Regions from separate parts of the Mesorhizobium sp. BR1-1-4 genome, predicted to be linked through region 1. Evidence: predicted binding sites of a transcription regulator. Region 1 holds the regulator's gene; each other region holds the start of a gene.
The links. Region 1 encodes LexA, which represses DNA repair genes until DNA is damaged. Its sites were predicted from a motif close to TGTTCNNNNTGTGTTCNG; they were not measured.
Positions count from the first base shown of each region.

Region 2: LB571_RS23465 (sel1 repeat family protein) is a predicted target of LexA. The motif match lies at 5,867-5,884, and genes of this name have one in related genera.
Region 3: LB571_RS02420 (ImuA family protein) is a predicted target of LexA. The motif match lies at 8,253-8,270, and genes of this name have one in related genera.

Region 1 is NZ_JAIUIB010000009.1:166,074-175,992, reverse strand. It holds gene LB571_RS20715 (ComEC/Rec2 family competence protein) at 1-1,107, shown strand, start outside; gene lexA (transcriptional repressor LexA) at 1,101-1,844, opposite strand; gene LB571_RS20705 (GntR family transcriptional regulator) at 2,255-3,028, opposite strand; gene LB571_RS20700 (ABC transporter substrate-binding protein) at 3,179-4,165, shown strand; gene LB571_RS20695 (ABC transporter ATP-binding protein) at 4,224-5,003, shown strand; gene LB571_RS20690 (ABC transporter permease) at 5,009-5,932, shown strand; gene kynU (kynureninase) at 5,980-7,227, shown strand; gene kynA (tryptophan 2,3-dioxygenase) at 7,293-8,129, opposite strand; gene LB571_RS20675 (AMP-binding protein) at 8,126-9,751, opposite strand.
Region 2 is NZ_JAIUIB010000011.1:182,006-191,924, reverse strand. It holds gene LB571_RS23490 (carboxyl transferase domain-containing protein) at 1-786, shown strand, start outside; gene LB571_RS23485 (O-acetyl-ADP-ribose deacetylase) at 788-1,318, shown strand; gene LB571_RS23480 (hypothetical protein) at 1,439-1,813, shown strand; gene LB571_RS23475 (acetyl/propionyl/methylcrotonyl-CoA carboxylase subunit alpha) at 1,863-3,848, shown strand; gene LB571_RS23470 (branched-chain amino acid ABC transporter substrate-binding protein) at 3,930-5,051, opposite strand; gene LB571_RS23465 (sel1 repeat family protein) at 5,477-5,743, opposite strand; gene LB571_RS23460 (DUF2147 domain-containing protein) at 6,183-6,524, shown strand; gene LB571_RS23455 (hypothetical protein) at 6,733-6,888, shown strand; gene LB571_RS23450 (hypothetical protein) at 6,929-7,123, shown strand; gene LB571_RS23445 (AMP nucleosidase) at 7,241-8,701, shown strand; gene LB571_RS23440 (endonuclease/exonuclease/phosphatase family protein) at 8,848-9,858, shown strand.
Region 3 is NZ_JAIUIB010000001.1:482,378-492,296, reverse strand. It holds gene LB571_RS02465 (SRPBCC domain-containing protein) at 1-201, shown strand, start outside; gene LB571_RS02460 (DUF72 domain-containing protein) at 269-1,006, shown strand; gene LB571_RS02455 (NAD(P)/FAD-dependent oxidoreductase) at 1,229-2,395, opposite strand; gene LB571_RS02450 (ATP-binding protein) at 2,423-4,039, opposite strand; gene LB571_RS02445 (response regulator transcription factor) at 4,030-4,722, opposite strand; gene LB571_RS02440 (DUF4173 domain-containing protein) at 4,726-6,261, opposite strand; gene LB571_RS02435 (HpcH/HpaI aldolase/citrate lyase family protein) at 6,547-7,434, shown strand; gene LB571_RS02430 (DUF1737 domain-containing protein) at 7,472-7,678, shown strand; gene LB571_RS02425 (metallopeptidase family protein) at 7,693-8,115, opposite strand; gene LB571_RS02420 (ImuA family protein) at 8,294-9,337, shown strand; gene LB571_RS02415 (DUF6504 family protein) at 9,279-9,919, shown strand, end outside.

The DNA of each region.
Region 1 (9,919 bases):
GCCGCGACCGCGGCCCTGGTTGGCGCTTATGCCGGCTGGGCCGATCACCGTGCGGGAAAGACGCGGCCACCGCCGCCAAAGCGATCGCTGCCCGGGTTCCTGACGCGAAAATTCCTGCTGGCGACAGGTGGACTGGCCATGACGTCCATTATCGCCGGCAGCGCCACGGCACTGTTTGCCATCTGGCATTTCCAGCGGGTATCGCCGCTCAGCCTGTTCGCCAATCTGGCCGTGATGCCTATCGTATCGGTCGTGATGTTCCTGGCCGTCGCCAGCGCGCTGTTGATGCCATTCGGATTGGATTGGCCGGCTCTCTACCTCATGGGCAAGGGCCTGACAGCAATGATCGCCGTGTCGGCGTGGATATCGGAGCGCTCTCCGGTCGATGGAGTCGGGCTGATTTCGCAGCAATCCGTGCTGCTGGTCACCGTCGCGCTGGTTATCGCGACGATGGCGACGACATGGCTGCGGCTCGCGGCGCTGCCATTCGCGCTCGCCGGCCTGTTGACTGTGTCGCACACGCGCGCGCCCGATGTGCTGATCTCGGAAGATGCGCGGCTGGTCGCGCTGCCGATCGGCAATGGCGAACTGGCCGTCAACCGGGAACGGCCGAACGAATTCGCAACCGACAACTGGAAGCGCGCCCTGATCTCCGAAACAATCGTCAAACCGGAAATGTTCGACACGACAGACAGGCAATTCGATGTTGCCAGTCCCACCGACCTGCCGCCGGGATCGCCCTTCTACTGCCGCGAAGGCCTGTGCCTTGCCAGGCACCCTTCCGGCGCGATCATTGCCTATGTCGAGGACCGCAAGACCACCTGGAAAGCCTGCGCTTTCGCCGACCTGATCATCGTCAATGACGCAACCGCCTATGACGCCTGCCACAATCCACTGGTTCTCGTCGTCACCAAACGGCAGCTCGCCCGCAAGGGAAGCGCTGCCGTCTTCTTCAATCCCCAGTCGGCCACGACCCGGGCCGCGATCGCATTTGCCGTCGACGGACCATATCGGCCCTGGCACGAACAGCGAAAATTCTCACGCGAGGCGAGGGGGCTGCCGCCGTACAAAAAACCCGACAAGCCCGATGACAAGCCGGTTCAGTAGCGCCTGATCAACCCGACCAGCTTGCCTTGTACCTTGACCCTGTCCGGCCCGAAAATGCGCGTTTCGTAGGCTGGATTGGCGGCCTCGAGCGCGATCGAAGCGCCTTTGCGGCGGAACCGCTTCAGTGTCGCTTCCTCTTCGTCGACCAGTGCCACGATAATTTCGCCCGGGCTTGCCGTGTCGGCATTGCGGATAATGACCGTGTCTCCATCGAAGATACCAGCCTCGATCATCGAGTCGCCCTTGACCTCCAACGCATAGTGCTCGCCGCCCATGATCATGTCCGGCGGCACCGAGATCGAATGCGTCTGATGCTGGATGGCATCGATCGGCACACCGGCGGCGATACGGCCCATGACCGGGATGGACACGGCTGAAACCGCGTCGTCGTCGTTGCCGGCCGCGGGCAGGCGCGAAGGCGCAGCGGCCGGCCTGATCTGGCGTCCGAGACTGCCTTGGCCAAGGCTGCCTTGGATGACGCTTGGCGAGAACTTCTTTGCCGCATTGAGGCCCGGCGCGATCGAGTCCGGCAGCCGCAGCACTTCCAGCGCGCGCGCCCGATTGGGTAGCCGGCGAATGAAGCCGCGCTCCTCCAGGGCCGTGATCAGGCGATGGATCCCCGACTTGGAGGCAAGATCGAGTGCTTCCTTCATCTCGTCGAAGGAAGGCGGTATCCCGCTTTCCTTGAGCCGTTCGTGGATGAACATCAGCAGTTCATGTTGCTTGCGTGTCAGCATGGCGGCCCCCAAGACATTGAACGAAAGGTTGAACCAGAATCGAAAAAACAAACCCAGAACAAACACTATCTGTTCCAGTTGTGTTCTGCAACCGTTTAAAGTTTAATGAATTTGTTAAGGGGTCTGAAGTTTTTTGCCCGCGACGGCGGGCGGCAACCAGTCCTTTCCGCCGTCGGCAGGCGCATTGAAATCGTTTTGGTTAATGGCCTGTGGCCCATCCGCCGACGAGGCTTTGGCATCAGTTAGTTGGAAGGCTTCTCCTCGGAGGGACGTATAATTCGCGGAGCCATTATTCGCGGAACGAAACGAAACCAAAATGCCAACGATTGGTAGCTTCGGGCGGCCATGGATCGGGGCGTTCGGCGCACTCCGGCCAGCGCGTTCGAATAGGCGTCGCGGAAGCGCTGAAGTTATCCCGAACCCGCCTTCAAGCTGCCGGCGCGAGCGGCGTATCTGGTAGCGCCGCTGTCTTCGCTGTGGACATAGACGTGCAGTGTGTAGCCGATATGCGCCGTCATCAGCGCCTTGGCCCGCTCGACGTCACGGTCGAGCGCCGCTTCCATGATCGCGGTATGGTGTTCGATCGCAATCGCTTCGCGTAGCGCTTCGATTGCCTCTTCATAGCCATCCTTGAGGCCGGCCGCGGCCCGCAGTGTCGGCGCCAGACCAAGAAAGCGATGATGCCGGCGCAGCTGATCCGAGATCGTCGAGCGGAACCGCAACAGCCAGTCGCATGTGGCGGCGCTCAGCAGCGCCGCATGGAAAGCCTCGTGGTTCTCGTCCCATCTGTCGACGGCCGCGTCCGAGGGATCGTCGACCGCCGTCTTGCAACGCGAGAGCCGGTAGTGGGCGGTGACCACGGCATCCTCCCACTCCCTGCCGCCTTTTTCCATCGATTCGAGGAACAGGGGTATCTCGATCACCATCCTGGCGCGTGCCAGATCCTCCAGCTCGGCCCGCGACACCGGAGCCACGGCAAAACCACGATTGCTGATCGCGGTGACCAGGCGTTCGGCCTCGAGCCGCGACAGGGCTTCGCGCAACGGTGTCCAGCCGACGCCATAGGTGCCGCGCAGCGCACTCAGTTTGAGCGGGGCGCCGGGCATGAGGCGCGTGGTCAGGATGTCGCGCCGCAACAGCTGATAGGCGGCTTCCGTTTTTGTGGAACTCGTTTCATTCAGCATGGTGATCAATCCGTCGTCTGGCGAAAAGTATATATGATAGTGCGTCACAGCAACAATTATATATAATGTTTGACACAGACCAGCGGACTCACCATGATCGCCGTAGTAGCCGCGTTTCCAAGCGGCCCTGATCAAATCTGGGAGGAAATGATGTTGAAGTCGAAATCCGCTTGGTTGTCGGGCTTGGCCCTGGCAGGCGCATTGATGGTCAGTGCCGGCAGTGCCGCGGCCGATCAGATCCGTATCGGCATTGCCAATTTCGGCGAGCATCCGCAATTGAACGCCGCCATAGCCGGCTTCAAGAAGGCGCTGACGGATAACGGCTTCGTCGAGGGCAAGGACGTCGTCTACACGGAGAGCCACACCAATTTCGATGCGTCGCTGGTGCCGCAGATGATCGCCAAGCTGCAGGCCGAGCAGCCCAAGCTGATCTACACCATCACCACGCCGGTCTCGCAGATCGCCAAGAAAGCGCTCGCCGGTTCCGGCATTCCGATCGTTTTTGCCGCGGTCACCGATCCGGTGGCGGCCAAGCTGGTGCCGTCATGGGACGCCGGAGACGAAGGCATGACCGGCGCCAGCGATCTGCAGGACGTCGCCGCGGTGATGGCCTTCACCAAGAAGCTGCTGCCGAACGCCAAGCGCTTCGGCGTGCCTTATAATCCCGGTGAGGCCAATGACGTTGCCTTGGTCGAAAAGATCAAGGCGGCGGCACCGGCCGCCGGTTTCGAGGTGGTGGAGGTCGGCATCGACAACGTCAACGACATCCAGCAACGCATCGCTTCGCTCGCCGGCAAGGCCGACGTGATCTACGGCCCGGCCTCGAACCTGATCCAGCCGGCGATCGCCGCTGTCTCCGCAGCCGCCCGCCAGGCCGGTATCCCGGTCGTCAACTCCGATGACAGCGCGGTCCGCAACGGCACCGTGCCGGCGAGCTTCGCGGTCAATTACACCCAGGTCGGCGTCAACGCCGGCAACATCGCCGCCGAGATCCTCAAGGGCAAGGATCCCAAGACGATCGTGCCGTCGCGCCCGGCCTACAAGGACCACATGGCAACGATCTCGCGCAAGGCGATGGCCGCGTTCGGCATCGAGATACCGGCTTCAATGGCCGATTGCGACTGCATCGTCGACTAACATCGGAACTGCTGGGGTGACGGCGTCGGCGCCATCATCCCGAGGTCAGGGAGAAACGATGCTCGAGATTCGATCCGCGCGCAAAGTGTTCTACAAGGGCCAGGCCGACGAGAAGGTCGCGCTGGACGGTCTCAGCCTGTCCTTGGCCACCGGAGAGTTCGGCATCGTCATCGGCTCAAACGGGGCCGGCAAGAGCAGCATGCTCAACGCCATTTCCGGCGCCCTGATCCTCGATTCCGGCCAGATCCTGATCAACGGCGCCGACGTGACTGCAATGCCGGTGCACAAGCGCGCCGCGAAACTGGCGCGCGTGTTCCAGGACCCGATGCGCGGCACCGCCGCCAGCATGACAGTTGCGGAAAACATGCTGCTGGCCGATTTGCGCTGCCAAAAGCGCACCTTGCGCCCGGGGCTGAACACCACCCGGCTTGCATCCTACAGGGAACGCCTGTCGATCCTGGGTCTCGGTCTGGAAAATCGTCTCGACACGCGCGTCGACCTGCTCTCCGGCGGGCAGCGGCAATCCTTGTCGCTGATCATGGCGGTCGGCGGATCGCCGGACTTGCTGCTGCTCGATGAGCACACCGCGGCCCTCGACCCGCGCACGGCCGAAATCGTCATGCAAGCGACCGTGCGCGCCGTCAACGCGCTGAAACTGACGACTTTGATGGTGACCCACAACATGCAACACGCCGTCGATTATGGCAGCCGGGTGATCATGCTCGATGCGGGCCGGGTGCTCCTGGAAGTCGCCGGGCGGGAGAAGGCGAGGGTCACGGTTATCGATCTGATCGGCCATTTCTCCGTCAAGACCGATCGCATGTTGCTGGCGAGCTGATCATCATGGGTTTTGTTGGGAACGTTCTCACCAGCTTCGTCGCGATCATGCCGGTCACCCTGGCGCAAAGCCTGATCCTGGCCTTTGTCGTGCTCGGGATCATGATCCCGTTTCGCATGCTGAATTTTCCCGATCTCACCAGCGAAGGCGCTTTTCCGCTGGGCGGCTGCGTCTGCGGCGTTCTCCTTGCCGCCGGCGCATCGCCGCTGATGGGCGTTGCTGCCGCCCTTGTCGCTGGCTTCGCGGCGGGCTGCTGCACCGCCTTCATCCATCTGCGCTTCCGCATCCACACGCTGCTTGCGGGCATCCTGATGATGACGATGCTCTACAGCATCAACCTTCGCATTATGGGCAAGTCCAACCTGTCCGTCTTCGGTTCGCCCTCGGTGTTCGACTGGGTGCCGTTCGCGCGGCCGGGTTTCCCCGCCAGCAAGATCGTCGTCGCGGGTCTCCTCGCGCTTGCCGCCTTCATGCTGCTCTACATGTTCTTCAGGACCGAGAAGGGGACTGCCGTGCGCGCCGTGGGCGCCAATCCTGACATGGCCGAGGCGCAAGGCATCAATGTCTGGGCCGCGACCATAGGCGGTGTCGGGCTGGCCAGCGCTTTTTCGGCGTCAAGCGGTGCGCTGATGGTGCAGTCGCAAGGCTTCGCCGACGTCAATATGGGCCTGGGAATTCTCATCAACGGCCTTGCCGCGCTGATGATCGGCGAAGCCGTCGTCGGCAAGCAGACGGTGTGGCGGCAATTGCTGGCGCCCTTCGCCGGCGCGATCATCTACTACCAGCTGGTGTCGTTCTGCCTTGCGGCCGGCATGCCGCCGCCTGACCTGAAGCTTGCCACGGGCCTGTTCGTACTGGCCATGCTTGCCTTGCCCAGCCTCAAGCGCAGCCGGGGTTCCGCACCGGTTCGCGAAGCGATTCGTGAGTAACCGGCGTGAATGACCAAGGCGTGAATAACCAGGGAATGTCACAAATTATGCCTGCAACGCTCGATCTCGCAGCCGTCGAAGCCATGGATGCGGCGGACCCGCTGCGTGCCATGCGCGACCGGTTCATCTTGCCGGAAGGCGTGATCTATCTCGACGGCAATTCACTCGGCGCCGCAGCACCCGCCGTCTTCGACGAGCTGCGGAAAGCCGCGACCCAGGAGTGGGCACAGGATCTGATCCGTGCCTGGAACACCGCCGGCTGGTTCGACATGCCGGTCGCGCTCGGCGACCAACTGGGGCGGCTGATCGGCGCGGCGGCCGGCCAGACGGTGGTCTGCGATACGACCTCGATCAACATCTACAAGGTGCTGCATGCCGCACTCGGCATGCGGCCGGACCGCTCGGTCATCGTCGCCGAGGGAGACAGCTTTCCAACCGATCTCTACATGGCCGAAGGCGTGGCCTCGACGCGCCCCGGCACGGTGTTGCGGCTTGAGGGCGTTGATGCGCCGACCATTGAGGAGCTGATCGACGAGCGCGTTGCGGTCATCCTGGTCAACCACGTCAACTACAAGTCCGGCCAGCTGCGCGACATGGCGGCACTGACATGCAAGGCCCATCAGGTCGGAGCGCTGATCGTCTGGGATCTCTGCCACACCGCCGGCGCGCTGCCTGTCGAGCTCGACAGCGCCAATGCCGATTTCGCCATCGGCTGCACCTACAAATATCTCAATGGCGGCCCGGGCGCGCCAGCCTTCATCTACGCCGCCGAGCGTCATCACGATAAAGTCCAGCAGCCGCTCAGCGGTTGGTGGGGCCATGCGCGGCCCTTCGCCTTCGAGCAGGGTTATGCGGCCGGCAGCGGTATCCGCCGGTTCCTGTGCGGCACGCAGCCGGTGTTATCGATGCGGGCGCTGAAGGGGGCGCTGGATATCTGGGACGATGTCGACATGGCGACGGTGCGCAAGAAGAGCATCGCGCTCACCGACCTGTTCATCCAGCTCGTCGAGACCAGATGCGGCGCCTACGGCCTGGAGCTGGAAAGCCCGCGCGACGGCAATCAGCGTGGCAGCCAGGTGTCCTTCCTCCATCCCAACGGTTACCAGGTGATGCGGGCCCTGATCGAGCGCGGCGTGATCGGCGATTTCCGTGCGCCGTCGACGATCCGCTTCGGCTTCACCCCGCTCTATGTCGGCTACGCCGATGTTTGGCAGGCGGTCGAGGTCCTGGAAGATATCCTGCGCACTGGCGCCTGGCAGGATGCACGCTTCGCGGTCAAGACGGCGGTGACCTGAAGCCGGCGCGAAGCCGGGAAAAATGTGACGCGGTTTCCGTCCAAAACCGTGCCAAAACAAAGAGTTCAGAGCCGGGTGCGAACCATCCACAGTTCCGGAAACAGGACGACCTCGAGCATCTTCTTGAGATAGGAGGCACCCGACGTGCCGCCGGTGCCGCGCTTCAGGCCGATGATGCGCTCGACGGTGGTGACGTGGTTGAAGCGCCAGCGGCGGAAATAGTCCTCGAAGTCGACCAGCTTCTCGGCCAGTTCATAAAACATCCAGTAGCGCTGCGGATCGCGGTACACCGTCTGCCAGGCGACCAGGACTTCTTCGTTCCCGGTCCGCGTCTCGCGCCAATCCGTGCGCTTTGCGTCCACCCCGATGTCGAAGCCATTGCGGGCCAGAAGCAGCAGCGCTTCATCGTAGAGCGACGGCTCGGCCAGGATCGCCTCCAGCTTCTGGCTGAGGTCCGGCCGGTGCTTGTGCGGCCCGAGCATGGCGAGGTTGCGGTTACCGGCCATGAACTCGATGGCGCGATACTGCCAGGACTGGAAACCCGAGGACTGGCCGAGCGCGTCGCGGAACTCGGTGTATTCGCTGGGCGTCATCGTGCGCAGCACGTCCCAGGCATTGTTCAACTGCTCGAAAATGCGGGCGACACGCGACAGCATCTTAAAGCTCGGTTCGAGGCGGTCGGCACGGATCGAGCGGATCGCCGCGCCAATCTCGTGCAAAGCGAGTTTCATCCACAATTCCGATGTCTGGTGCTGGATGATGAACAGCATTTCGTCATGCGCCGAGGACAGCGGTGTCTGGGCCTCCAGCACTTTCTCCAGGTGCAGATAGTCGCTGTAGGACATGCGCTCCTTGAACGACATCTCTGCGCCTTCAGAGGCCGGATCGTAAGGCTCGCTCAATTGATCTTCTCCGTGCGCAGCCGGAACCGCTGGATCTTGCCGGTCTGGGTCTTCGGCAGAGCGGCGATGAATTTGACCGATCGGGGGTATTTGTAGGGCGCGATGGCTGCCTTGACGTGGTCCTGCAGGCGCTTGACGGTCATTGCGTCTGGCGGGACACCTTGCACCAGCACGACATGCGCCTCGACGATCTGGCCGCGCTCGCCATCCTCGGCACCGATGACCGCGCATTCGGCGACATCGGGATGCGACAGCAGCGCCGCCTCGACCTCGGGTCCGGCGATGTTGTAGCCGGCGCTGACGATCATGTCGTCGGAACGCGCGGCGAAGTGGAAGAAGCCGTCCTCATCCTGCGTGAAGGTATCGCCGGTGAGATTCCAGCCGTCGCGCACATAGTCCTTCTGCCTGTCATCGGCCATGTAGCGGCAGCCGGTCGGACCGCGCACCGCCAGCCGTCCGGTCTCGCCACGCGGCACCTCGCGCATCTCCTCGTCGACGATGCGCGCTTCGTAACCGGCCACCGGCTTGCCCGTCGAAGCGGGCTTCCTGTCGTCAAAGCGGTTGGAGATGAAGATGTGCAGCATTTCGGTGGCGCCGATGCCGTCAAGGATAGGCTTGCCGGTCTTTCGCGTCCACTCTTCGAAGACTGGAGCCGGCAAGGTCTCGCCGGCCGAGACGGCAACGCGCAATGATGAAAGATCGGCGCCTTCGTCCATGGCCTTCAGCATGGCCCGGTAGGCGGTCGGCGCGGTGAAGGAAATGGTCGCTTTGTAGGTCTCGATGATGTGGACCATGTTGGGTGGCGTCGCCTGTTCCAGAAGCGTTGCCGCCGCGCCGAAGCGCAGGGGGAAGATGGCAAGCCCGCCAAGGCCGAAAGTGAAGGCGAGCGGCGGCGAGCCGACAAAGATGTCGTCGGGCGTCACCTGCAGGACTTCACGGGCGTAGGCATCGGCGATGATCAGCAGGTCGCGGTGGAAATGCATCGTCGCCTTCGGCACGCCGGTCGTGCCCGAAGTGAAGCCGAGCAGGGCGACATCGTCGCGGCCGGTGCTGACGGCGGTGAAGGTAACCGGCTTGTCGAGGGCGGCGCGATCGAGCTCGGCGTCATGGTTGGCGGTGCCGTCGAAGCCGATCACCTGCTTCAGGAACGCGCTGTCCTTGGCGCAGGCGGTCATCTCGTCCATCAGCCTGGTGTCGCAGAGCGCGGTCGTGATCTCGGCCTTGTCGACGATCTTGGTGAGTTCACCGGCGCGCAACATCGGCATGGTGTTGACGACGACAGCACCGACCTTGGTGGCGGCCAGCCAGCAGGCGACCATTGCCGGGTTGTTGGCGGAGCGGATCAGCACCCGGTTGCCCGGCTCGACGCCGTAGTTCTCGACCAGCGCATGGGCGAGCCGGTTCGTCCAGTCGGACAGTTCCTTGTAGGTGCGGCGGCGGCCATTGCCGATCAGCGCGGTGTGGTCACCAAGGCCCTTCTCGACGAGCCTGTCGGTCAATTCGACACCGGCATTGAGGTGTTCTGGATAGTCGAAGCCGTCGAGCAGGAAGTCGGGCCATTGCTCGGGCGGCGGCAGATTATCGCGGGTGAACGTGTCGGTATGCGCTGAAGGCCCAAGCATGTCGCCGCTGTCCCTGTCTGCCCCCCGGCAGCGTGCGTGGCACCTGGCCGGCGGCGGTGGATCTGAATTCCTGTCTCTCGCGGAAGGCTTCGTGCGGCCGGCTACACCCTTGTCGACATGTCACCGGAAAGGTGACCATCGGCGGGTTCGGACGGCACAGCGGACCTC
Region 2 (9,919 bases), on a different contig from region 1:
AGCTTACAGAAAGCTCATCAGCCGCTTCATCCGGCGGATGAGCTCTATGGCATCGTCCCGACCGACCTGCGCCAGCCCTATGACGTGCGCGAGGTGATCGCGCGCATCGTCGACGGCTCCGAATTCGATGAGTTCAAGCAGAACTACGGCACCACGCTGATCACCGGTTTCGCCCACCTCCATGGCATGCCGGTCGGCGTCGTCGCCAACAATGGCGTGCTGTTTTCCGAAAGCGCGCTGAAGGGCGCGCACTTCATCGAGTTGTGCTGTCAGCGCAAGATTCCGCTGCTTTTCCTGCAGAATATCACCGGCTTTATGGTCGGCCGCAAATACGAGGCGGGCGGCATCGCCAAGGACGGCGCCAAGCTGGTGATGGCGGTGGCGACCGCCAGGGTGCCGAAGGTGACCGTCATCATCGGCGGTTCGTTCGGCGCCGGCAACTACGGCATGTGCGGCCGCGCCTACTCACCGCGCTTCCTGTGGATGTGGCCGAACGCGCGCATCTCGGTGATGGGCGGCGAACAGGCGGCAACCGTGCTCGCCATGGTCAAGCGCGAAGGCATCGAGCGAAAGGGCGGCGAGTGGAGCGCCGAGGAGGAAGCGAAATTCAAGAAGCCGATCCTGATGAAATACGAGCATGAGGGCCATCCGCTCTACTCGTCCGCCCGCCTCTGGGACGACGGCATCATCGATCCGGCCAGGACACGCGAGGTGCTGGCGCTCAGCCTTTCCGCGTCGCTCAACGCCGAGATCGAGGAGACGCGCTTCGGCGTGTTCAGGATGTGAGATGAGCAAGGCCCAAGACAGGATCCGCATCCACACCGGCGACATCACGAAGCTGGATGTCGACGCCATCGTCAATGCTGCCAACACCTCGCTTCTCGGCGGCGGTGGAGTCGATGGCGCCATCCACCGCGCGGCGGGTCGTGAGCTCGAGATAGAATGCCGGATGTTGAACGGATGCAGGGTCGGCGACGCCAAGATCACCAAGGGTTACAAGCTGCCAGCTCGACATATCATCCACACGGTCGGGCCGGTCTGGCAGGGCGGCGGCAAGGGCGAAGCCGAACTGCTGGCCTCTTGCTATCGCAGGTCGCTGGAACTCGCGACCGCCAATGATTGCCGTTCGGTGGCGTTTCCCGCGATCTCGACCGGTGTTTACCGCTACCCGAAAGACGAGGCGACCGAAATCGCCGTCTATGAGGTCAATGACTTCATCAAGCACAACGCGCTTCCCGAAATCGTTGTTTTCTGCTGCTTCGACGAAGCGATGGCGGAACTATACCGTCAACATCTTGCAACATTGGGTGGAGATTGAATTTTATAGGCCAGGCCTTTCGTTCGCTCACGAAATCGCGAGCTCATCCCGCAGCTCTGGCGGCGCCGGAGAATATTCGCTATCGCTCGTCCTGCACTTTGCAATGGGGATGGGGTGAGAATGGAACGGAAATATTCACGGAATGCGTCTACTTTAATACTTTCGGCATTGCTGCTAACCGCCGCGCATGGCGCGGGCGTGGCCGGATCGCTGGCGGGAAGCGAGGGAGACAAGCGTTTCCCGCCCTATTTGCCACGAAATTTGAAAGATCCATGTACCAAGACCTACAAGGCCTATGTGGCGGCCGGCGGCCATTCGGCCTACGCCACCCCGCCTTATGCCCGGATCATGTCATCGTACATAATCTGCGGCGGGCATCTGAACGCGCCGTCACAAAAGGCAGCGGAAGAACTGGCTATGAAATCCTGTCTGGCCACGCGCGCGCACTACAAGGTAACCACCGGCGGCGCCTGCGAGATCGCCGCTTCGAAATAGGCCGGTGCCTACCAAAATGGCGCCGCCCGATACTGACCCGGGAGGCTCCATGTTCACGAAAATCCTGATCGCCAATCGGGGCGAGATCGCTTGCCGCGTCATCCGCACGGCTCGCAAGCTGGGCGTGCACACTGTCGCCGTCTATTCGGATGCCGACGCGAGATCCCTGCATGTCGAGATGGCCGACGAGGCGGTCCATATCGGTCCTTCGCCCGTCGGCGAGAGCTATCTGCGCGGTGACAGGATTGTCGCCGCGGCCCTGGCCACGGGTGCGCAGGCCATCCATCCCGGTTACGGCTTCCTGTCGGAAAACCCCGATTTCGTCGACCAGGTGGTAGCCGCCGGCCTCGTTTTCATCGGCCCGTCGGCGACCTCGATCCGCGCCATGGGGCTGAAGGACGCCGCCAAGCGGCTGATGGAAAAAGCCGGCGTTCCGGTCGTTCCGGGCTATCATGGCGAGGCGCAGGAAATCGTGCTGCTTGCGTCAAAGGCCCGCGAGATCGGCTATCCCGTGCTGATCAAGGCGCGCGCTGGCGGCGGCGGCAAGGGCATGCGCCGCGTCGAGCATCCCGATGACTTTTCCGAGGCACTCTCCAGCGCCCGGCGCGAAGCAAAGGCCGCTTTCGGCGACGACCGCGTGCTGGTCGAGAAATATGTCGACAAGCCGCGCCATATCGAAGTGCAGGTGTTCGGCGATAATTTCGGCAATGCGGTGCATCTCTACGAGCGCGACTGTTCGGCGCAACGCCGCCATCAGAAGGTAATCGAGGAGGCCCCCGCCCCCGGCATGACGCCGGCTTTGCGCAAGGCAATGACCGAGGCGGCGGTAAAAGCCGCCAAGGCAATCAACTACTCCGGCGCCGGCACCATCGAATTCATCGTCGACGCCTCGCAAGGCCTCGAGGCCGATCGCTTCTGGTTCATGGAAATGAACACCCGGCTGCAGGTAGAGCATCCGGTCACCGAGATGGTCACCGGCACCGATCTCGTCGAATGGCAGTTACGGGTCGCCAGCGGCGAAAAACTGCCGAAGACACAGAGCGAGATCACGCTTTGCGGCCATGCTTTCGAGGCGCGCATCTATGCCGAGGATGCGGCCAAGGGGTTTCTGCCGGCGACAGGCACGCTGCACCACCTGAAGTTTCCCGACGCGGCGCCCGACGGGGCAACAATGCGCATCGAGACCGGCGTGCGGGCTGGCGATGCCATCTCGCCCTACTACGACCCGATGATCGCGAAGCTGGTCGTCCATGCCGGAGACAGACGGCAGGCGCTGGAAGCGCTCCGCACCGCGCTCGCGCAAACCGAGATTGCCGGCTCCACCGTCAACACCGCTTTTCTTGCCGCCCTTGCCGCCGATCCGGATTTTGCGGCTGAAGACATCGATACCGGTCTGATCGGCAGACACCAGGAGGCGTTGACGGCGGTCGCGCCGCCGACCGGCGAGATCATCTCGGCTGCCGCCATGGCGGCCTCGGGTGCCGGAGCATTGCCGTCGTCGAACGACCCATGGTCATCACTCGCCGGCTATGCGCATTTCCACGGCGGGGCGCAGCGCATGCGGCTGACGTTCGGCGACGAAGCCATTCAGGCAAGGATTTCAGTGCGATCGGACGGGCGCTTCCAGGTGGCGCTCGATGCGCCTTATGACAGCACCAATTTGCATGATCTTCGCGCCGTTCCCCGCCTCGCCCGCTGGCCTGGCCACATCACGGTGTTCGAAGGCGCCGTCGGCTATACTTTCGCGGTGCCGGACCCCTTGGCCAGGAGCGATGAAGCGGCCGCCGCCACCGGCAGCCTGCGCGCACCGATGCCGGGCCTGGTCAAGCTTGTGCGCGTGGCGAAAGGCGACGCTGTGATCAAAGGACAACCTCTGCTGATCCTCGAGGCGATGAAGATGGAGCACACCATCGCCGCCCCGCATGACGGGGTGATCGCCGAGATCGCCGGGGAAGGCGCACAGGTCACCGACGGCGCGGTGCTGGTGCGGTTCGCCGAGGACCAGAACGCATCCACCGCGGCCGCCGGCGGATAGAAGGAGCGCACAGCGGACCGCAAACTGAAATGGCCGGGACGAACCCGGCCATTCCCTTGGAATACCCGACTGCCAGGGCGATTACTGCGCGATCGGCGCGTACTTGCCGTCATGCCACTGGTTGATGTCGTAGCTGGCATTCTTGAGGTCGCCCTTCTCGTCGAAGGTGACGTCGCCGACAACGGTGCTGATCGCCGTGCCATTCTTCAGCGCCTCGGCAACCTTGGCCGGATCGTCGCTGCCGGCACGCTTGATGCCTTCGGCGAATGCCTGGACCACGGCATAGGAGAACAGCGTGAAGCCTTCCGGCACGAAGCCGCCGGCCTTGATCTTCTCGACGGCTGCCTTGGCTTCCGGCTTTGCCTGCGGATCCGACGGGAACACGAACATCGTGCCCTCGCCGGCCGGGCCGGCAACCTGCCAGAATTCCGGCGACGCGATCGAGTCCGGCATGATCAGCTGGAACTTGAAATTCTGTTCGGCCGACTGACGCAGGATCAGGCCCGCCTCGGGGTGGTAGCCGCCGAAATAGACGACATCAGCCTTGAGATCCTTCAGCTTGGTGACAAGCGCCGAATAGTCCTTCTCGCCGGGGTTGATGGCGTCATAATAGACCTCCTTGAGGCCACCGGTATTCATGGTCGCCTTGACGGCATCAGCCACGCCCTGGCCGTAAGCGCTCTTGTCGTGCAGGATGACGACGTTCTTGCCGGCGTATTTCTTGGCGATCCACGGGCCGATGAAGGCGCCCTGTGCGTCGTCACGCGTATAGAGACGCATGATTGTCGACCAGCCGGCCTTGGCGGCCGCATCGGTCAGCACCGGGTTCGAGGAAGCCGGGCTCATCATCAGGGCGCCGGCTTCGGCATAGACCGCCGAGGCCGGAATACTGGAACCCGAGCAGGCATGCCCGTCGATGAACTTGACGCTGTTGGCGACGATGCGATTGGCGACCGACACCGCCTGCTTGGGATCGCACTGGTCGTCCTCGATGTCGAGCTTGATCTGGGAACCGTTGACGCCGCCAGCCGCGTTGATGGCATCGGCGGCGGCCTGTGCGCCTTGCTTGAACTGATCGCCGATGGTGGCGAGCTGTCCGGTCATCGGGCCGACCACCGAGATGGTGATGTCATCGGCGAACGCGACCGGCGCGCTCATCATCAGGCCGAAAATGGCCGCGCTCAAAACACTCATTTTTTTCATGACAATAGAACTCCTCCACTCACGCGCGGCCGCCCGGCCGCGCTTCTTCCAGAGAGGCGGGACAATTTCATCCTTCATCGGACCTGTCTAGGCGCATTGGCGCCACTCGATTGGGCCTGCGCGGCCTCATCCACGCAAAAAGCCACGCCAGCCTTGTTCCGGCCGGTCGTGGCTTTTTGCCGGTCAGGCTGTTTCCCCGGCGCCCCCGCGCTGTGAACCCAACCCACCTTCCCTGTCTTCATGTTGGCCATGATCCTTCCGAAAACCGGAGTCTTCGGGATCATGGTCCGTTGCGCGGCTTGGACCTGTCGGCGTGCCGCATTCTCGTTGTCGATGGCCGTGGCCTGGCTGTTTGCGCAGCCTTTTCCCTGTTGGCCCGACCGTCTTTCTGCGGTCTTGGCCGGAGCGTCTCCGTCTGGCGGAACTCAGTGCATGGTCATCCATTCGCGGGCTTCGCGCAGCGCCTTGGCGATCTCGACCTTCGACATGGCCGCCGAGAGTTCCGAGCGCAACTCGGCGGCGCGGGCCGATCCCTTGATGGCGGCGATGTTGAACCATTTGTGGGCGGCAACGACGTCGGTTTCGCAATCGCGGCCGGTCGCATACATCATGCCCAGTTCGAAAAGAATGTCGGCCTGGGCAGTTGCCCCCATGGCGCCGAAGCCTGCTTCAAGCATTTCAAAACGTGCCATTTTTAGTCCCCTGTCTGGCTCCCGAGAGCTGCCTCCGTTCGTCTTGTCCGGGCCGCTCTTTCGATGCTTTCGAGAATGCCGCGCAGGCTTGAATCCGTCGTTAAATGGCGTGCTTAATTTGAGGAAAACAAAGCTAAAACAAGAGGTAAACGCGAAAATTCGTTAAGGATACGAAGCCAGCAATTCAGCTGGTTTTCGCCAAATTTGCCGAAAATTTTCGAGCGCGCGGTCAACACTCTGCTAACCCTAGAAAGCAAACACGAGGCGCTGGTCGTTTTCATTTCCGGGCCGACAGGGCGAATTCAGGCGCTTTCGAAATGCCAAAACCTTCCGTCGCGGCACCGCTTTCGTTTTGACGGAAGCTGGATTAGCTTACGTTTGCGTAAGCGGCAGACCGGCGAGGCGGAGCATTCGGCCGGCTATCCAAAGGGAGGAAGACATGTTTCGAAAAGTGAGCCTGGCCCTGGCGGCCACTTTGATCCTGAGCGGCGCGGCGTGGGCCGATCCGATCGAGGGCAACTGGAAAACGCAAGCCGGCGACACCGCTGCCATTTCAGGCAGCAGCTCGTTCTCCATTACGCTCAAATCAGGCAAATATGCCGGCAAGACCATCGGCTCGCTCAAGGCGGCCGGCGACAACAAATACACCGGCAACATCACCGATCCGGCAAATGACAAGACCTATTCGGGCAAGGCAACCTTGTCGGGCGCCTCGCTCAAGATGAGCGGTTGCGTGCTCGGCGGACTGATCTGCAAGAGCCAGACCTGGCACAAACTCTAAGCGACCATTTCCGTGTGATCTCTAAACGGGGCCTGGCGGGCCCCGTTTTCGTTCTGTCGATGAGCAGGCAGCGCTCGGTCGGCATTCTGCTTGCCGCAACCCAGTCAACATCCCTTCAATCAATTTGAACGGCAGATGAACGCCGGCATCAGAGCCGGTTCAGAGGCGTCAGGGCATTCTCATGCGTGTTGAAGGAGACACGGACCCAATGCTTGCTCGCCGCTTCGCCATCGTCTGCCTGCTGATGAGCCTGTTTGGAATGTTCTTCGCCATCCTTGTCGCCGAAGCGGGCCGTTCCCCGCGCTCCTGGGACGGCGCCACCAGAATGTGCCATCTCGCCTGCCCGACCGATTTTCGTCACTGAAGCAGAGAACCCGGACCTCGAAAAGAAAAGCACAGAGATCATGAACCGCATCGCCGCCAACCTCTCCAAGACCCTCCGGCTCCTGCCGCGGGCGGCGCTCATCCTGATACTTCTGGCCGCTCCGGTCCTGGCGGTGCCGATGATGCGCGCCGATAGCGGCTCGACGATCGAGGCGCCGGCGCTCAGAAAGTCCGGCGTCGGGTTCGTACTGCTGGTCAGCCTGCAGCGGGGTTGAAGAAAAAAGGGCGCTTTGAGCGCCTTCGGCGGCGAGCCCCCTCCCAACCGCCCGTCCAAGTCTCTATATTGAGCCATGGAAAAGCGAATCTATCCCCAAGCTATCGAATCTGTCGTCATGCCCGAGCCCTTTGGCCGGCAAAGCTTCGATAACGCCGAAAAGGCCGTTGCCGCGCTGCAGGTGCTCTACGACCGCAATACCAAGTTTCTGCGCGATTCTTTCGCGGCCCTAGCCGCCGGCGGCGACAGCAGCAAGCGCTACCGGGCCTTCTACCCCGAGATCGGCGTCACCACGAGTTCGTTCACCCAGGTCGATTCGCGCCAGGCCTATGGCCACATGCCAACACCAGGTCATTTCGCCACCACGGTTACCCAGCCGGACCTGTTCGAGACCTACCTCATCGAGCAGCTTCGGCTGATCATGCGCAATCACGGCGTGTCGGTAGCCGTCTCGGAATCGACCACGCCGATCCCGCTGCATTTCGCTTTTCTGGAAGGCACCTATGTTGACGGCGCCGATGCCGAACGCATCAAGCGGCCGATCCGCGACCTGTTCGACGTGCCGGATCTCGACGGCACCGACGATCAGATCGCCAATGGCACGTTCGAAGTGGCCTTCGGCGAGCCCCGGCCGCTGGCGCCGTTTACGGCGCAGCGCATCGACTATTCGCTGCACCGCATGACGCACTACACCGCAACCAGCCCGCAGCATTTCCAGAACTTCGTGCTGTTCACCAACTATCAGTTCTATATCGACGAGTTCGTCGCCCGCGCCCGCGACCTGATGGAAAAGGGCGGTGACGGCTACACGGAATTTGTCGAACCTGGCAACGTTATCACCCGGGCCGGGCAGAGCGCGCCCAGCGAAGGCGTAGCGCCACAGCGCCTGCCGCAGATGCCTGCCTACCATCTGAAGAAGCCGAACCATGGCGGCATCACCATGGTCAATATCGGCGTGGGTCCTTCCAACGCCAAGACCATCACCGATCATATCGCTGTGCTTCGGCCACATGCCTGGGTGATGCTTGGTCACTGCGCCGGGCTGCGCAACACCCAGGCGCTCGGCGACTATGTGCTCGCGCATGCCTATGTGCGCGAGGACCACGTGCTGGACGACGATCTTCCGGTCTGGGTGCCGATCCCGCCGTTGGCCGAGATCCAGGTCGCGCTGCAGGAAGCCGTCGCCGAGGTCACCGGCCTGTCGGGCTATGATTTGAAGCGCATCATGCGTACCGGCACCGTCGCCACCATCGACAACCGCAACTGGGAACTGCGCGACCAGCGCGGACCGGTGCAGCGCCTGTCGCAGTCGCGCGCCATTGCGCTCGACATGGAATCGGCGACCATCGCCGCCAATGGCTTCCGCTTCCGCGTCCCCTACGGCACGCTGCTGTGCGTTTCCGACAAGCCGCTGCATGGCGAGTTGAAGCTGCCTGGCATGGCAACCGAATTCTACAAGCGGCAGGTGGCGCAGCACCTGACTATCGGCATCAGGGCGATGGAGAAGCTGGCGGAGATGCCGATGGAGCGGCTGCATTCGCGCAAGCTCCGGAGCTTTTCGGAAACGGCATTCCAGTAGGCGACCGCGAAGCCTCGGCGAGGCAATTCGTCGTCTTGCTCAGGCCGCAATTTGGCCGATAAGCAAATCGAACGGACCGACAGGCGGCATTCAGCGGATACAACCTCGCAGACACGACCTCAATGGCAACAGGCGCGCGCTTGAACATGACGGCTGGGCTGGCATTCCTGGCGATGACGGCATTGTCGGCCGCTTTGTTGGCCGGATTTTTCGGCGCACTGCACCCGGCGTTCGATTCCTTCTCGCATTTCCGCATTCATCTCAGCGTGCTGATGGCACTTCTGGCGCTGCCGCTGCTCGCCAGCTCGTTTCGGCTGCAAGCCGCGGCTGGGCTGCTTTTTGCCATTTTCTGCCTGGCCACAACGACGGGTGCGCTGCCCAAATGGTGGCCACAACAGGCGGCCGCCAAGCCGACCGGCCAGATCGTCTACAGCCTGCTGCAGATGAATCTGCGCTTCAACAACCCGACACCTAAGAAAGTGCTCTCACTGATCGGCCGCACCAATCCGGACGTGATCACGCTCGACGAGGTGTCGCAGATGTGGACGACCGAGCTTGGCTACATCGCCAGCGCCTACCCCTACCGAATCCTCTGCCCCTACCCCAACGGCATGTTCGGCGTGGCGCTGCTGTCGCGCCGGCCCTTTGCCGCCGACGCCGCGCCGCGCTGCGAGCCGCGCGGCGCGATGGCTATCGCCACGGTCGACTTCGGCGGCACAGATGTCGATGTCGCCGCGATTCATTTGAGCTGGCCTTGGCCGAAGGAGCAATACTGGCAGATCGGCGAACTGGCGCAGCCACTGGCCGCGCTCGGCGAGACCGCGATCATGGCAGGCGATTGCAACGCCGTGCCGTGGAGTGCCGCGGTGCGGCGGGTCGCGGCTCTCGGCGGGCTGACACTCATGCCTTCCGCCGGCCCGACGTGGATCCACCGGACACTGCCCGACTTCCTGCGCCGCTATGCAGGCCTGCCGATCGACCAGGTGTTCAGCAAAGGCGGCGTGACGATCCTGTCTTCGACGCGGCTGGAAGATACCGGCTCCGACCACCTGCCGGTGCTGGTCGAATTCTCGGTCCGGTCCGATGAGAAACAGCCTGAGGATGGGCACGCCACCGCGCTCGCGGCGCACGGTTTGCCTGCTGAGCCGCACGGCTGACGCATCAACGAATGGAGCACCCGCGCCGCGGCGAAGCGTTGAGATGGCGAACGGATTGCTC
Region 3 (9,919 bases), on a different contig from region 1:
TGGGACCATCCCACGCTTGGCCGGCGACAAACCAGGGTCGCCTGGCTGCTGGAGCCTATCGCCGACGGCACGCGCGTCACCATCTGCCATGGCGGCTTTGGCGGGCGGCAAGAGGCGGCGGCTGAACATGCCGAGGACTGGGCCCGGGTGCTGGCCTGGCTGCAGGCGCATGTCGAGGCTGGTAGGCTGGCCGCGGCCTGATCGGCGAGCGTCGTCACGCACCCTCCGCACGCCTTGACCCATGCCTCTTCTGGTCCACATCCCTTGCATGGGAAAACAGGCATGTTTCATAGGCACGGCTGGCTGGGGCATTCCGACACGATACAAGAATTATTTCCCGCAACCGGGATCGCATCTCGAACGCTACGCCCGGCACTTTCCAGTCGTCGAGATCGACACGTCCTTCTACAAGCCGCACCGCCGCGAGACCTATGAGCGCTGGGCACGCGCCGTGCCGCAGGATTTCCGCTTCGCCGTCAAGATGCCGAAGGCGATCACCCATGAGCGCCGTCTCGTGGACTGCAACGACCCTTTGCAAAGCTTTCTCCAGGAGGTTGAAGGTCTCGAGGGAAAGCTGAGCGTGCTTCTGGTGCAGCTGCCGCCGAGCCTGCCCTTCGAGCCCGATGTCGCGAGCGATTTCTTCGACATGGTGGACACCCGAACCGAAACCAGGCTGGTCTGCGAGCCGCGCCATCCCAGCTGGTTTGAAGCAGAGGCTGAAGCGCTTCTGGCCGTTCGCCGGATCGGACGCGTTGCCGCCGACCCCGCTTCAGTGCCATCTGCCGCGATGCCGGGCGGCTGGCCCGGCCTCGCCTATTTCCGCTGGCACGGCGCGCCGCGCGCCTACTATTCCGACTACGATGCCGACAGCCTCGACCGGTTCAGCCGGCAAGTCGAGGCCGCCGCCGCTTCGGGTGCCGAGGTCTGGGGAATCTTCGACAACACGGCCGGAGGCAATGCGCTGGGCAACGCGCTCAAGGTTGACGCCCAGACTTCGTCATTCTAGGGCGAAGCAAGGAGCGCAGCGACGCGGCGCAGACCCTAGAATCCATGCCGCGACGTCGACTTGTCGCGACAATACGCGCCAATCGGCACCCCCTTCGTTCCGCGCCGTTAGAACACTACGACAACGGCATGGATTCCAGGGTCTCCGCGACGTCGCTTCGCTCCTGCCCTGGAATGACGAAGAAACTGAGCGCCTGGCAAACCCGCGAGGCAGCCCCTGACCTCAAATCACATTCAATTCCCGGAAGGCCCGCCCTTCGGCGACGCGCGCGTAGCCAAATGCCGAGCAGTCGATCGTCCGGTAGCCGCCATGCACGATCAGTTCGGCCAGCGCCTTGCCGACCGCCGGCGCCTGTTGCAGGCCATGGCCCGAGAATCCGTTGGCGAACAGGAAATTCGTCACTTGCGGGTGCGGGCCGATCACGGCGTTCTGGTCCAGCGTGTTGTAGTCGTAGTGCCCGGCCCAGGCGCGCGTAGCCTTGATCGCCTCGAAGGCCGGGATGCGGGTTGCCAGCACCGGCCAGATCACCTCTTCAAACAGCGGCCAGTCGACGTCGAAATCCCCGGGGTCGGCCGGGCCGTCGCCCTCTTCCGGCTCGGCGCCGCCGGTGAGGTAGACCGAGCCTTCCGGCCTGACATAGATGCCGGAGGGATCGACCAGTAATGGCATGTCAGTGAATTTGTCCCGCGCGTCGAACACGAAGACGTTGCGCTTGCGCGGCTCGACCGGCAGCGAAAGCTGGGCAAGGGCGGCGACCTTGCCAGCATTCGGCCCGGCGGCATTGATGACGGTGCCGGCCTCGAGCCGATCGCCATTGTCGAGGCTGACGCCGGTGACGCGGTCACCCTGCCGCTCGACGCCGGTGACCGACGCGCTGATGAAGTCGATCTTCTTCTGCCGCAGCGCCTTGCGAAACAGCATCAGCATGGCATGCGCGTCGAACCAGCCCTCGCCGGTCCGGCCATAGGCGCCGGCGGTGATGCCTTCGGCCGACAGCCAGGGGAAGCGGCGCGTCAGCTGGTCGGCGTCCTCGAGCAGGATGTCGGCGCCCTCGGCGACCTGCGCTTCGTGGTTGGCTTTCAGGATCGGCAGCCCGGCCTCGCCGGCAAGGATGAGGTAGCCGCCCTCGCGAAAACCGATATCGGCGTCGGTGCCGAATTCTTCCTTCAGCCGCCGAAACAGTTTCAGCGTGAACTGCGACAGGCGGATGTTTTGCGGAATGGAGAATTGCTGGCGGATCGAGGCCATGGACAGCGTCGTCGCCGCATGGGCGAATTGCGGGTCGCGCTCGATCAGCGCGATCGAGCCGGAAAACCCTTCCTCGCGCAGATAGTAGGCGATCGAGGACCCGACGATGGCCCCGCCGATGATGACGATGTCGTAGCGCACTTTTTTCTCCGATCCGCCGTTCGCAATCTACGCGACCGGCAAAGTGATCTCGAAGCGCGTGCCGCGCTCGGAGTCAACCAGCCGGATCGTACCATCATGCGCTTTCAGGAGGGCCAGCACGATGCCAAGCCCCATGCCGGTGCCGCCCGTATCGCGTCGCGTGGTGAAGAACGGCTCGAAGATGCGCGCTTGGTTGCTTGGCGAGATGCCGGCGCCGTCGTCGCCGACCAGCACGGTCGCCTTGCCGCCGGCACTTGCGGCGGTGATCGAAACCAGCGTCGCGCCGTGTCTGGCGGAATTGTCGATGAGATTGGCAAGCACGATCGCCGCGTTCTCGGCCGAGATGCGCAAGGCCAGGTCGCCACCGGCCTTGACTTCAACCGCCAGCCTGGTGTCGACGGGAAGCAGGGCCAGCGCCGCGCCGACCGAGGTGCTCTCGCCGCTGGGTGCGAGGTTTTCGGCCCGCGCCAGGTCGAGCAGCCGCCGGACCAAAAGGTTGAGCCGCCATGCATCGGTGACGATATTGTCGGAGAAGCGCCGCCGCTCGTCATCGTCCATCGCGCTGCCTGAATCGCGCAGCAGTTCGGCCGCGCCCTGGATCGCCGTCAGCGGCGATTTGAGTTCATGCGAGACATGGGTGGCGAAGGTCTGGATGGCGTCCGAGCGCGCCTGCAGTTTTTCGGCCATGTCGAGAAAGGCGGCGGAAAGCTCCGCCATTTCTCGCGTGCCATGGTGGTCGAGAGGCCGGATCGCGTCGCGTTCGCCGGCGGCGATGCGCTGGGTGCGGTCGATCAGCGCGTAGATCGGCCGGCTGACGGTGCGCAGGAAGACGAGGCCGATGAGCAGCGTGCCGCCGAGAATGGCGATCGCCGCCGCCGTCACCTTGCCGCGTTCGCCATAGAGATGTTTTATGATGTTGTTGGGCGTCCGCGAGACATAGACCACGCCGGCGACCTTGCCGTCGACGGCCACCGGCAAAGCGACGAAGACGCGCACCTTGGTGCCGCGGCTGACCGAATAGAGCGGCGGCGCCGGCTGGTTGGGGATGCGCAGCCGGAGCGCGCTGGCATAGCGTCCGGCAAGTGCTGCGCGCACCTCCTCGACCCCAGCGAGCGACTGCCCGGTCTCGTCGCGCCCGGCAATCACCACACCCTGGGGATCGAGCAGCCGGAAGCCGGCCAGCGTGGTCTTCTGCGTCGCGTCGAGAATGCCCGCCAGCCGCGCGCCGATCGCGGCGAAAGCGGGATCGATCGTTGCGGGAATCCCCGCCGGCCGGGTCGCAAGCACGTAGTCCGAGGCGAGATCGAGCCGCGGCTCGATCGGCCGATAGGGCGAATCGAGATTGGCGCCTCGGCTCGCATAGCCATTGGCCGGCGGCATCGCCACGCCAAGCTTTTCCGGTGAAATGCCGGCGTCGCGGACCTCCTGCGCATAGATGGCGGCGACGGCCGCGCCCTGTGCGATCAGTTCCGCCTCGGTCTGGCGGATCAGCTGGTTCTCATAGAGGCGGAAGAAGAACAGGCCGACCAGCGGCAGGGACATTACCAAGATCAGGATGGCGACGACGACCGTGGCGAGGCGCGGCCGCCATTTGCGGCCGATCCACTTGCTGCCAATCGATTTGCTTGATGTCGTCAGCCGCATCGGCCGAGCCGGAAGCCGACGCCATGCACGGTCTCGATGACCTCCGGGCACCCCACGGCCGCCAGCTTGGCCCGGATGTTGCGGATATGGCTGTCGACGGTGCGGTCGGCGACATGGATCTTGCCGGCATAGGCGTTGGCCATCACCGCGTCGCGGTCGAGCACATGGGTGGGCCGCGCCAGAAACCCTTTCAGGATCGAGAACTCGATCGCCGTCAGGGCGAGCGGCTTGCCGTCGAAGGCGGCCGCGTGGCTGGCCGGCGCCAGGGTGAGCTTTCCCTGCGCGAACTGCCTGTCGTCGGCCAGTTCCGGCGCCGCCGGACGGGCGCGGCGCAGGATGACGTTGACACGGGCGACGAGTTCGCGCGGGCTGAACGGTTTGGTGACATAGTCGTCGCCACCCATTTCGAGCCCGAGGATGCGGTCGATCTCCTCGTCGCGCGCGGACAGGAACAACACCGGCACGTCTGATGTGTGACGCAGCCGCCGGCAGACCTCCAGCCCGTCCATCTCCGGCATGCCGATGTCGAGCACGACAAGGTCGGGTGTGCTTCGTTCGATTGCCTGCAGGGCGGCGGCGCCATCGGAGACGGCAGCCGTTTTCATGCCGGCCTTTTCCAGCGCGAAGCAGATCACTTCGCGGATATGCGGGTCGTCGTCGGCGACGAGGATGTGATGCGGCATGGATTAGCGATCCGGCACGGGTTCTGCGACGCTGGGAACAATAGGCCGCCTGTTGTCGAGATAGCGAAGCAGGCGCCAGTCGCGGAAGCTCCAGCTTCGCCAGTTTTCCTGCAGGCTGCGATACCAGCCTTCATCGACACCGCGCAACCTTGCCAGTTCGCCGACGGCACCGGCATTGGCTGTCCCGCGCTGACGATCGAAGAAGCGATCGAGCGCCGGAAACGCGTCCGGCCCGAGCGAGCGGAGATACCAGGCGTCGAGCGGGATGCCCTGGCCGCTCATTTCGAGGGAATGGTCGACATTGTAGGTGGCGATCATGGCTGCGAAGTTGATGAAACAGCAGGCATAAAGCGTCAGGGATAACGTCAGAAGATTGACGGAGAGCAGCCATTCACTGGATTTTCCGAGCGCGATACGGGCGACGATCAGCGCAAGGCCGGCCGCCACCAGTCCCATCCAGACGAAAGCGGCGACGCGCCAGTAGGTCAGCGCATAGATGCCGACATAGAGGTCGAGCCGCAGGATCGACGAGACGACCAGCATGATGTTCTGTGCCACCCAGGCATAGACCAGCCGGCGGATGAGCGGGTCGGCCGATGTTTCGCTGCCGGGCCTCAGCGCCGCAAGGACAAAGCCGGCGGCCAGCAGCGCGGTGACGATCAAGGGATAGGCGCCGCGATGCGCGTAGGCGGCGTAGCTCAAACCATCGGGAAGCGCGACCCCGCCCCACAGATAGGTGGCGTCGAGTCCGCTCTGCAGCGCAAACAGAATGTTGAAGACGATCAACGCGCGCAGGATGGCGGCCTTGCCGAAGACGATATCCTCGACGGCGTGCCTGTCGGCCGCTGGCTGGGCATCGGCAGGAGGGTGGTTTGGCCTGGCGATGCGGCGCTGAAAGCGCGGCAGGCGTGGCCGCAGAAAGGCCCAGACGCCGGCAAGCACGAATAGCCAGAAGGCAATCCGCGTCAGCTGGATCAGGTCGAGCAGCTTGAAGACGTCGATCAGCGACAGCCAGTCTTCGATGACCGGATTGGCGGCACCGAAAAGGACGACGAAGACGGCGCCCAGCGTCAGCGGCATTACCCAGACCGCGATTGCCGCCAGCCTTATGCGATGTCCGCCGAACCGCCGCGCCGCTCTTCGCCACTGGAGAAAATCGCTGAGGAACCGGAACGGCGCCGCCAGTCCGAACAGCACGATCTGGCCGGCAATTCGCGCCATGCCGTGCCACGGGCGGCCGCTCAGCGAAAGCGCGAACGCCACCAGCGCGGCAAGGGCGATCGAGACGGACAAGGGACTGACAGTCTCGGCGAGCGGCAACAGCGCGACAAGCAAGGCGGCCGACTTGAGCCACACCTTGCCGTCGCTGAAGGCGGCGGGATGCACGGCAATCACCGTGGCGGCAATCAGCGTGGCGAACAGCAAAACCGTGATCCCGGCGGGCTGGCCGTAGAACAGGAAATCGGCGAGCGCGACCAGCAGCACGGCGACGCCGAAGCGGCTGCAATAGCTTGGCGCGGCGCGGAAGAAAGAGGTCACGGCCTGATCTTCCTGATGGCGTTCCTTCGCCATGGCGGCGGGCTCTTGCGGACAAATGGGATGGGAATTGCAGCGGGGTTGGCGCGTTGCGGGTCGACCAGCCACCAGCCTTCGCTGCGCAGTCGGTAAGGTAGACGGGGTTTTGCTCGCTTGTGCATGCCGCCTGTGTCGCAGGCCTGCAGGAAAGCGATGCGGCGGATTGGAGGAGGTTTTCGGCAGGCGCGTGCAGTTTTCGTGCAGGGCTGGCGGCTTGCCTCGACCAATCACACACGGCATAGATCTGGAATGACCGAAATCTACCGCCCGCGCCGCTCCGTGCTCTATGTTCCGGCCTCCAACAACAAGGCGCTGGCCAAGATCGCGCAGCTTGCCTGCGACGCCGTCATCATCGACCTCGAGGACGCCGTCGCCCCCGCCGACAAGATCGCCGCGCGCGAAAAACTGGCCGGCATTTTCGCCAACCGCCCTGATGCCAATGGCCGGCGCCGCGAGATGGTGGTACGCGTCAATGCGCTGTCCAGCGAATGGGGCACTGACGATCTTGCGGCCGTGGCCAAGGCGGAGCCGGACGGCATCCTGCTGCCGAAGGTCGACACGCCGCGTGACGTGCTCGAAGTCGGCGATGTGTTGGACGATAATTTTGCCCCAGACAGCGTGAAACTATGGGCGATGATCGAGACGCCCAAGGCCATGCTCAACATCGGCGCCATCGCCGAACTCGGCCGCGACCCCGCCTCGCGCCTGGATTGTTTCATCGCCGGAACGAATGACCTGATCAAGGATACCGGCGTGCTGGCGACGCCGGATCGCGCCTATCTGCTGCCATGGCTGATGCAGATGCTGCTGGCGGCACGCGCCGGCGGGATCGACATGCTCGATGGGGTGTTCAACGATTTCCGCGACCCGGACGCGTTCGCGCGTGAGTGCACGCAGGCCGCCGCCATGGGCTTCGACGGCAAGACGCTGATCCATCCATCGCAGGTCGAGGCGGCCAACCGTGCCTTCGCCCCGTCGGCGCAGGCGCTGGCCGAGGCGCGCGCGGTGAAGGATGCCTTCGCGCTTGCGCAAAACAGTGGCAAGGGCGTCATCGCGCTGAATGGCAGGATGGTCGAGCGGTTGCACTTGGCGCAGGCCGAAAAACTTCTGGCGAAAGCGGCCGCCATCGGCGCATGATATTCGCCGATTTGGGATACACGACAGGAATTGGACGATGAAACTCTACCGCTTTCTCACCGCCCCGGACGACGCCAGCTTTTGCCATAAGGTGACGGCGGCGCTGAACAAGGGCTGGCACCTGTTCGGCTCGCCGACCTACGCCTACGACAAGAAGACCAAGACCATGCGCTGCGGCCAGGCCGTGGTGAAGGATGTCGATGGCCAGGAATACGGGCCGGATACGAAGCTCAGCGACTGGTAGGGAAACGCCGAGGGCTACTCCGCCGCCTCTTCGATCTTCTCCATATCATCGTCCGACAGGCCGAAATGGTGGCCGATCTCGTGGATCAGCACGTGGGTGACGATGTCGCCCAGCGTTTCCTCGTTTTCGGCCCAGTAGTCGAGCATGGCGCGGCGGTAGAGCGTGATGCGGTTCGGGCCTTCGCCTGTTTGCGGGTTCCAGCGTTCGGCGATGCCGCGCCCCTCGAACAAGCCGAGCAAGTCGAACGGCGTTTCCAGCGACAGGTCGTCCATGATCTCGTCGGTCGGGAACTCGGCGATCTGGATGACGATCTCGCCGGTCAGCTTGCGAAAATCCTCCGGCAGGTGGGCGTAGGCCTCCAGGGCCAGGAACTCCAATTCCTCCATCGAGGGCGCAAGTTCACCATGCCAGGTGCGGGTCTTGTAGATGCGGGCCATGCTTTGTCCTTTGATCCCGGCATATAGGCGTTCGCGCTGGTCGAGGCAAATGACGCCTGCACGCCGGTGTCGCGCAGGAAGAGGAATAAATTCCTTGATGACTCTGCTTGACTCTTCCGATCCCCTCTGGAATCTATAGGAACATAACAGGAACAATTGTGAGTGGAAGCTGACCGTCATGGCGATGACCGCCGTGGCGCGGGAGACTGTTTTTACCCTGCGCCGCCAGATCGCGAAGATCGAGGGAACACTGCCCGAGCGCCTGCAGGCGCCGGCTGGCGCGCCCCTTGATGCTGACGCCGGCAGCGATCTGACGATCGTCCGGCGCGGCCTTGCCGCGGCCTTGCCGGATGCTTTCCTGCCCATCGGCATCGAGCGGCTCGATGCCTCGCTCAGCGGCGGCCTGCCTAAAGCCGCCCTGACCGAAATCCATGGCCTGGAAACCCGCGATGCGGGCGCCGTCGCCGGTTTCGCTCTGTCGATCGTCAGCCTGATCCTCAACCAGGCGCAGGGACTGCCCATCCTGTGGATCGGGACATCGGAAATTTTCCACGAGGCCGGCTTTCCCTATGCCAGGGGGCTGCATGCCTCGTTCGGCATCGAGCCCGGGCAATTGCTGTTTTCCGAGGCGCCCAGGCTTGTCGATGCGCTGTGGATCGCCGAGGAGGCGGCCCGCATGACCGCGCTTGCCGCCGTCATCCTGGAGATCCGCGGCAATCCGCAGCGGCTGGACCTGACCGCGACACGCCGCCTGCATGCGCGGGCGCAAGGTGCCGGCCGGCCGGTGTTCCTGCTGCGGCAGGCGGCCGAGCCCGAACCGACGGCGGCGCCTGTTCGTCTGATTGTCGCGTCGGCGCCGGCCGTACCGCGCGAAACAGTCGCCGGGCCGCTCGCCGGCTCGATCGGCCACCCGGCCTTCACCATCAGCATCGGCAAGAGCCGCACGGCCCTGCCTGGACAATTCACACTGGAGTGGAACCCCGATGAACGCAGATTCGATGAAAGAAGGGGCGAGGAAAGAAGCAGGGCAAGCAACGAATGGGCAGAGAATCCTGTCCCTGTGGTTTCCCTATCTCGCGACCGAAAGGATCCTGCGGCAGCGTCTGGGGAAATCCTGGCGTTCCCGGCCGCCGGATCATCCGCAGCCATCTCATCCACCGCTCGTGATCAGCCATCGCCAGGGCAACGCGCAGCGCATCTCGGCCCTCGACGCGCGGGCTGAGGCGCTGCACCTGAAGCGCGACATGGGGATTGCCGATGCGCGCGCCATGCATCCGTCGATCGACATCGTCGAAGCCGATCCGGAGGCCGACCGGCGCCTGCTCGAGGGCCTTGCCGACTGGTGCGACCGCTACACGCCGCTGGTGGCGCTGGACGGCATCGACGGCCTGTTCCTCGACGTCACCGGCTGCACCCATCTGTTCGGCGGCGAACGCGCCATGCTGGACGAAATCCTGTCGCGCTTCTTCCAGCAGGGTTTCGACGTCCGCGCCGGGCTTGCCGGCACGCCCGGGGCGGCCTGGGCGGCGGCCCGCTTTTGCGGCGACCGCATCGTTCCATCAGGCGAGGAGGAAGCCCTGCTCGCCCCCTTGCCGCTGGCCGCCCTTCGCATAGCGCCGGAAACCCGTACCGGCCTGGAAAGTGTGGGGCTGCGCACGGCGGGCGCCGTCATGGCGGCACCGCGCGCGCCGCTCGCCCGCCGCTTCGGCGCTTTGCTGCTCCAGCGCCTCGACCAGGCGCTTGGCCGTCTCGACGAGGCGATCTCACCGCGTCTTCCCGTCGCGCCGCTTTCGGTCGAGCGTCA